Longibacter salinarum: one gene and its partner. The protein of the gene in region 1 interacts with the protein of each later gene in a pairwise test. Links are inferred from orthologs where the notes say so. Each region holds a gene or a part of one and is shown on either strand. Other genes may lie near its edges.

Region 1 (4,004 bases):
TCTGCGACTCGTCCGGGGAGACGGCAAATTCGCGGGCCTCGTCCGACATGGTCATGCGGTCCACAGGCACATTTCGTGCATCGCGCGGGACGGTGACGTTGAGGATCTGCGGCTCTCCGCCGTCCACGTCGAGCGTATACGCGTTCGTCATGCGCTCGAAGCTGATAAGGCTACCGTCTGCGCTGGCAGATAGCGTACGGACGCCGTCCCGGTCGTAGTTCGTGAGCGCTTCGGGTTCGCTGCTGGCGGAGCCATCGTCCGCGAGTTGCAGGCGGTAGGCGTTGCGCGTGCCGCTGCGGTCGCTGATGAAGTACAGCTCGCGCGGTCCGGCCCACACCGCCGCGTAGTCGTTGCCGTTGTACTGCGTGATCTGCTGGTAGCTCTCCTCCTGCGTGTCGTAGATCCAGAGGTCGCGGTTCGCGGGGCCACGGTAATCGCTTCGCGTGGTGCGGTTGCTGCCGCGCTCCATCACGATGAAGCGTCCGTCGGGCGATTGCGTAGCGCCGTCGCCGAGGGCGTTGAGGAGCCGGTCGGGCATTCCGCCGTCCATCGGCACGTGGTAGACCTCACTCTCTCGCTCGACCTGGACGTAGGTGCGCTCCGTGTTGAAGAGGACGCGGTTGTCTGCCGTGATGTCGGTGACGCGATCGTTTGTCGAATGATACGTCAGCCGAACGGGCGTATTGCCCTCGGCCGTCATAGCGAAGACATCGGCATTGCCGTGCCGGTTGCTCGTGAAGGCGAGGTGGGTCCCGGCGTCGTTCCACTGCGGTTGGCCTTCGTAGGCTTCATGCACCGTGAGTCGGAACGCGCGCCCACCCGATGCGGGCACGGTCCAGATATCGCCCTGGTACGAAAATGCGATGGTATTACCGTCGGGGGACACGGCCGGGTGTCTCAGGAAGGGGCCGGCGTCGTCAGATTGTTCGTTCGACTGTGCGTGCGCGAAACCGGATGTTCCAGACAGCAAGAACACAGCTGCGGCGATAGCGACGATGTGGCGATACATACGAGCCAATTGAGAGGTGGGGAAAGCGAGATATATGGATCACTCCATCAAACTATACGACGTTCCGCACGTCTTCCCGTCGTGTCGTAATCGGCAGATTCCTGTAGCAGCCGGCGAGATATCCTGTTCTGGGAAGGAAGGTCACGGGGAAATGGAAAACGCCTGGCTCGTTCACCCTCCGTCGAAGAGGGCGGCAAGGCGGGCGCTTGACCGAACGATGAGGTGCGAAGGTGGCGCTACGAGTTCATCGTCGCGAGGAAGTCGTCGTTGTCCTCCGTTCCCTCCATTTTGTCCAGCAGGAATTGCATGGCTTCGATGGCATCCATGTCGGCGAGGATCTTCCGGAGAACCCAGATCCGCTTCATCTGTGGTTTGGAGATGAGGAGCTCCTCCCGTCGTGTCCCGGATTTGATCAGGTCGATCGCGGGGTAGATGCGTCGGTCGGCCATTGTGCGATTCAGGACGAGCTCCATGTTGCCCGTGCCCTTGAACTCCTCGAAGATGACCTCATCCATCTTGCTGCCCGTGTCGATCAGCGCCGTGCCGATAACCGTTAGCGAGCCGCCTTCTTCCACATTGCGCGCTGCGCCGAAGAACTGCTTCGGACCGCGGAGGGCACCGGCTTCGACACCGCCGGAGAGCGTGCGTCCCTTGCTCGGCACCACTGCGTTGTGCGCGCGGGCCAAGCGGGTAATCGAGTCGAGTAGGATGATGACGTCCTGGCCGGACTCGACGAGTCGTTTCGCCTTCATCATGACCGTGTCGGCGATTTCGACATGCTTCTCCGCATCGGAGTCGAATGTCGACGCGATGACCTCGCCATCCACGTGCCGGTCCATGTCGGTCACCTCCTCCGGCCGTTCATCGACCAGGAGCATGATGAGGTGCGCATCCGGATGGTTCTTCGTGACCCCGGCCGCGATCTTCTGCAGCAGAACGGTTTTACCGGCTTTCGGCGGGGCGACGATCAGGCCGCGCTGCCCCATGCCGATCGGGGCGAAGAGGTCGATGATGCGTTGCCCGTACTCCGTGGCATCGGTCTCCAGCGTGAGGCGCTTGTTTGGGAAGATGGGAGTCAGGTAATCGAACTCGCGCCGCTCTTCCAGTTCGCCCGGCTTGCAGCCATTGACGGTGTGAACCTGAATTAGTGCGAAGTATTTCTCGCCTTCTTTCGGTGGCCGAACCTGCCCGAAGACCGTGTCGCCATCCTGAAGGCCGAAGCGCTTGATTTGCGACGGAGAGACGTAGATGTCATCCGGGCTGGACTCGAAATTGTACTCGTCTGACCGGAGGAAGCCGTAGCCATCGGGCAGCACCTCAAGTAGCCCGACCTTCTCGATCATGCCGCGGAGTTCGGTGTCGTCGGCATCGTACTCGGCCATGTATTCCGGCCGATCCGCGTAGATCGAGTTCTTTTTGCTCGACTGCTGCTGTTTTGAGCGTCCGTCGTGTGATCCCTTGGACGAAGATCGTTTCGAGTTAGACTTCTGGTTGGATCCCCGGTTTGAAGAGCTTTTGTCGCCGTTGGACGAACGTTTCTTCGACGATCCGTTTTTCGAGGACGCACTCCCTTTTTGACGGTCCTTAGACGATCGGCCACCGTTTCCGGAAGCTTTGCCGCTACCTCGCTGGTTCTTCCGCGATGATTTGTCCTCCTGGCCGCTTGAGTTTGAAGAATTGCTCGATGACTTCTTCGACCGGTTGCTCGAACGCTTCCTCGAGGAGTCGGAGGATCCGTTTGTGGACCCGTTGCGTGATCTCGAAGAGCCGGAACGAGCCGCATCCTCCGCCTGCGCTTCCAGGATACGGTAGATTAAGTCTTGCTTGCGGAGTTTACTGTACCCACGAAGATCGAGACCACGCGCGATGTCGCGGAGCTCGTCGAGCTTCTTTTCTTGAAGCGTGGAAATTTTCATTCGAATCAGTAAATCGAGGTTAAGGCGTGCCGAGGTTGGCAGAGAAGAGAGCGCCGCAACGACAAGAATGTCTGTGGGGAGGCGCAGGGCAATGAAGCATACGCGCACCGTCCGTACGACGCGCCAACCGAGAGAAACGAGCAGGCGTCGACGGCCGACTCAGATCTGGATCGGTGGCCACTGCGGGCCGGATAAAACCGGTTGCACCGTCCGTATTGGATGGGGTAGATAGATAAAGCAAAGAAGTGCCTGCAGTTGAATGCGGCGCAGGCAGGGGACGAAACCGAACGACGAGGAGTTATCGAACGAGTCGGCCGGTAAAGAGCACCCGGGGGTCAAGAGCCACCAGGCAGAGGTAAACCTGTAATGTACACGTGCCGAGGCCGGAAAGGATCGCTACATTATGTACCTCGGTTGCCCGGGGCCACATGTACGACGGGAGCCGAGTGGGAGGCGTACAACACTAGATTGATTGTACCACCTAAACGTTCCAGGGTGCACGCGTGTCCACTCTCTCGGCAGCAAATAGCTTTCGGCGCATAAAAATTACGTTGCACCGCCGATGAGTGCCTTCATTTGGAATGTCAAAGGGTTGTCTACTCAAGCAAGGGGCGTGCCGTGGGAGCGGTCTTGGTAAGCACTTCACTGGCAGCCCCACAGGGATTCGGTGCTCGTCACCTGACAGAGCGATGCGTTCGTCGAGACGAGATCTCTCCGTGAGTAAAGGGTACGTTCTTTAACTATATTCCGGTTTCGTTGAGAAAGGCTGTCATCGTGGAGTTTTCAGACAGAATCCCCATCGCATGTTATGATACAGCACACGATGTGTCTTAAGATAGTGAGTGCCGGCCGATTCGCTTGTCGGTCTCATGTCCGCTGATAGAATGTATCGTTTCGGTCCGCATATGACGTATCGCTGGATTCTCCGCTCCGTCGACGATCCGAATGTCATTTCTGATCTTCAGAAGGAGCTCAATGGATTGCCGGAAGCGCTCGCTCGTGCTCTTGCGCTTCGCAACGTCTCGTCGTTTGATGAGGCGCGGCACTTCTTTCGGGCAGACCGTGAAGCGCTCCACGAT
Region 2 (3,183 bases), on another replicon or contig:
ACATGAACACGGAGTCGCGAAAAACTGGACGAGAGAAGATTACTCATCCATCATCATACGCAAGAATTCGAGGTAGCTGAATCGATAGAAAAACGCGTACCGTCACGACGGATGAATAGATTTTCCCAAACGCACGTGACTCTCCTGCTGTCGCACGCGGCTACGTGGTCAAGAAAGATACATCCCTTTTTTTCGAAAACATCCGTCCAGGCATTATGACGCGTCCCCTTTGTCTGATCAGGTCTGAGGTATTTCGTATCGCCGTATCCTGCATTCTCGTTGGCCTCACGGCTGCCACTCTCCTCAGCTCCGAGACCATGGCGCAAGAGGCCGAACCGAAGTCGAATACAGAACGCTTATTTTTACAGATCTCTCTCGATGGTCAATCCATCGATTACCGTGACGATGCATTCTCCGAAACCGACAACGGTGGGGGACTTTCGCTTCGAGCAGGATGGGGCGTGTCTCCCCTCGTCACGATATACGTGGGCGTGACAGGAGCATCAATCGATGGTCAATCCAGTGCGATTACCGGAAATGATTACAGCTGGTCAGGCGGTGAGTTAGGCCTACGACTCAACTTCCGCTCTGGTCGCTCCCTCGTCCCGTATGCCGACGTTGCGCTTCGTGGCGTGGCTGCCACCGAGGATGATCGCGACGTGGAGTTTCGCGGCGGTGGATTCACGCTAGGCGGCGGCGTTTCATATTTCTTCACTCCCGCCGTCGCTCTTGACGCCGGTCTGCACTTCGGCGGTGGACGGTTTGACGAGGTCCAGGTTGGCAACATCTCGGCAGGACTCGATGAGGACGAATTCGGCTATGGTGAAGGTCGGTTTTCGCTCGGTCTCACGTTCTATCCACTCCGCTAATCGACCGCTGTACCGATAGGCCTAACATCCAGACATAGACGCGCCCCGTTTCGCATCTGGCGGAACGGGGCGCATTCGTCTTACGCCGGTTCTGAGACCGACGAGCCATTCATATTCGAAGCGGCTATCCCGACTTATCGATTTTGTAGTCGGTCGATCATAGAACGCACCGCCTCATCATGATCGTCGGTATGCTGAACCGTTGCCTGGAGCGCTGCGGTGAGTTGAAGTGCGGTCTCGAGGTCATTGTCGACGCTTCGGTAGAGACAGGCTTTAGCCGCCTGCACGGCTTTCGGTGGAAGGCTCGCGATCTGTTCGGCGCGTTCGTGCGCAACATCCACAACCTGTTCAGAGGGGGCGAGCGACGTAACGAGACCCATGTCCAGTGCCTCCTGCGCCTCGACGATACGAGCGGTAAGGACGAGATCGAGCGCTCGAGCGAACCCAATGACGCGCGTCAAGAGGTACGCTCCGCCGTCCCCGGGCACAAGCCCGACACGCGCGAACGTCGACCCAAACTTGGCATCGTCGCTCGCGATACGCAGGTCGGCCATCAGAGCGAGGTCGAGCCCCGCTCCAATCGCGGCTCCATGTACCGCAGCGACGACGGGCTTCTCGAGTTGATCGAACCGCCGGGGGAGTTGCTGTAGTCCCTTCCGATACTGGTTACGCAGCTCGGCAGGATCCCCAGCAAACATCCCCTCACGATCGCGCATCGCTTTGAGGTCGCCCCCCGCGCTGAAGACCGGTCCGGCACCGGTAATGACAACGCTGTGCACGCTGTCGTCGGCGTCCGCCTCGTCGATCGCCGCCAGCAATTCTTTCACCATTTCATCCGAATACGCATTGCGCGCATCCGGCCGGTTCAGTGTGATCGTGGCAACGGCGTCGCGCGTTTCGTACAGAACGTCGGGCATGAGACGGGGCCTTTTAGAACAACGATGGGGTCACGGGCCGGCGTAGATGGCAGACCGGTGTGGTTACGGTAGTTCGATCTGCGGCTCGTCCGGGTCGGGACGATAGAAGGTGACCGTCCACCCCATCGTGTGTACGACCTGAACGCCCTCCATCCGATCGGCGATGGCGTGGGCCATGTCACGCGGCTGTTCGTTTGCGTTGTCAAGAATCCGAATTTTCAGCAGCTCCCGCGTGTTGAAGGCTTCTTCGATAGACGTCATGACGGCATCGGACAGACCGTCTTTTCCAACGTGTACCACGGGCTTGTTGCCGTGCGCGAGGGAGCGGAGATGAGCGCGCTGCTTCGATGTCAGACGCGCAGGTTCGTTAGACGAATTGTCGGTTGTATCCGGCATTTTTAAATGTTCAGAGTTCAGAGTTCGATGTTCAGCGTTCATTACCTGTTTGACGGACGGACCACAAAGAAGCAAATGCATCCGTTCATCCCTATTTGATGACCTGACGAATCGTCTTTCGTACGGCCGCAGTCGACACGATGCGCAAGATCAACCAGGCCCAGTACTCCAAGCTTCGCAAGGACCGACCGGCGCGAGGTCCGTGCCCTTGGATGGCCGAGGGCTGCCCGCCAAACAGGTTCTCAAAGTCCAATGTTCAGCGTTCGTTCGCCCCTTCCCTTTTTCCTCATCCCTCGCACCTCACCCCTCACACCTCATCAACATGCATTGGGGCGGGTGACGTGATCGACGCGGGCGATGCGGTCAAGTCGAATTCGACGACTGCCATTGAGTTCGGCAAATTCTTCGTCGCCGTCAGAGTAAATGTCGGTAATGACGGCTGTGACCTCCTCCGTATCATCATCAACCTCCAGAAGCAGCGTGCACGTGTGTCCACGCATCATCCGGATGCCGAGTTCGTCGTAGAAGCCGCATGCGATCGGCTGATAGTCGTCGGCCATGGTAGGCGAGGGATCGAGTGCGATGGTCGATGTGCAGGCTGAGGGCTGTGGTCCGTCGAACGGTACAGGGCAACGATTGATCAGCATGCACGGTTCGAGCACCATTTTTCCACAAACAGGACGCCCTCCGCCGGCACGGGGCCGAGGGAGGGCGTATGCTGTTCGGTGCGCGACGACTCGCAATTCCACAGACGAGCCATCGGTCATGTGCTATGCTATAGCACGAGGTGCTACATTGCCGCACACAGTGCTACATCGTTGCGCACAGTGCTACATCGTCGCACACGGTGCTACATTGTCGCGGCCGCCTCCTCGGGCTCTTCCACGTCGACGAACGTGAGCCAGTCGTGCGGGTCGTTGCCGTTGTGCACGATGTCGAAGTAGGCCGACTGCAGATCTTCTGTGATCTCGCCACGGACACCATCTCCGACGGTGTAGTGG

Evidence for each region. The genes of interacting proteins can lie anywhere in the genome.
Region 2: the proteins of rho (region 1) and yhbY interact in binary tests that used the Escherichia coli proteins (3 or more experiments, as listed by UniProt). The link is inferred for Longibacter salinarum from one-to-one orthologs.

The regions. Positions count from the first base shown.
Region 1 is NZ_PDEQ01000005.1:23,309-27,312, reverse strand. Bases 586-3,557 are described here. They hold rho (transcription termination factor Rho), read right to left. Parts: upstream 2,926-3,557; coding sequence 1,246-2,925; downstream 586-1,245. Other genes in these bases: CRI94_RS10270 (S41 family peptidase), read right to left, coding at 586-1,009. In the rest of the region: more of CRI94_RS10270, read right to left, coding at 1-585; single-stranded-DNA-specific exonuclease RecJ, read left to right, coding at 3,831-4,004. UniProt on the Escherichia coli protein: Facilitates transcription termination by a mechanism that involves Rho binding to the nascent RNA, activation of Rho's RNA-dependent ATPase activity, and release of the mRNA from the DNA template.
Region 2 is NZ_PDEQ01000004.1:428,343-431,525, forward strand. The notes cover bases 517-3,183. They hold yhbY (ribosome assembly RNA-binding protein YhbY), read right to left. Parts: upstream 2,183-3,183; coding sequence 1,850-2,182; downstream 517-1,849. Other genes in these bases: CRI94_RS10130 (outer membrane beta-barrel protein), read left to right, coding at 517-869; CRI94_RS10135 (enoyl-CoA hydratase-related protein), read right to left, coding at 1,004-1,786; CRI94_RS10145 (hypothetical protein), read right to left, coding at 2,500-2,742; CRI94_RS10150 (branched-chain amino acid transaminase), read right to left, coding at 3,033-3,183. Also shown: more of CRI94_RS10130, read left to right, coding at 216-516.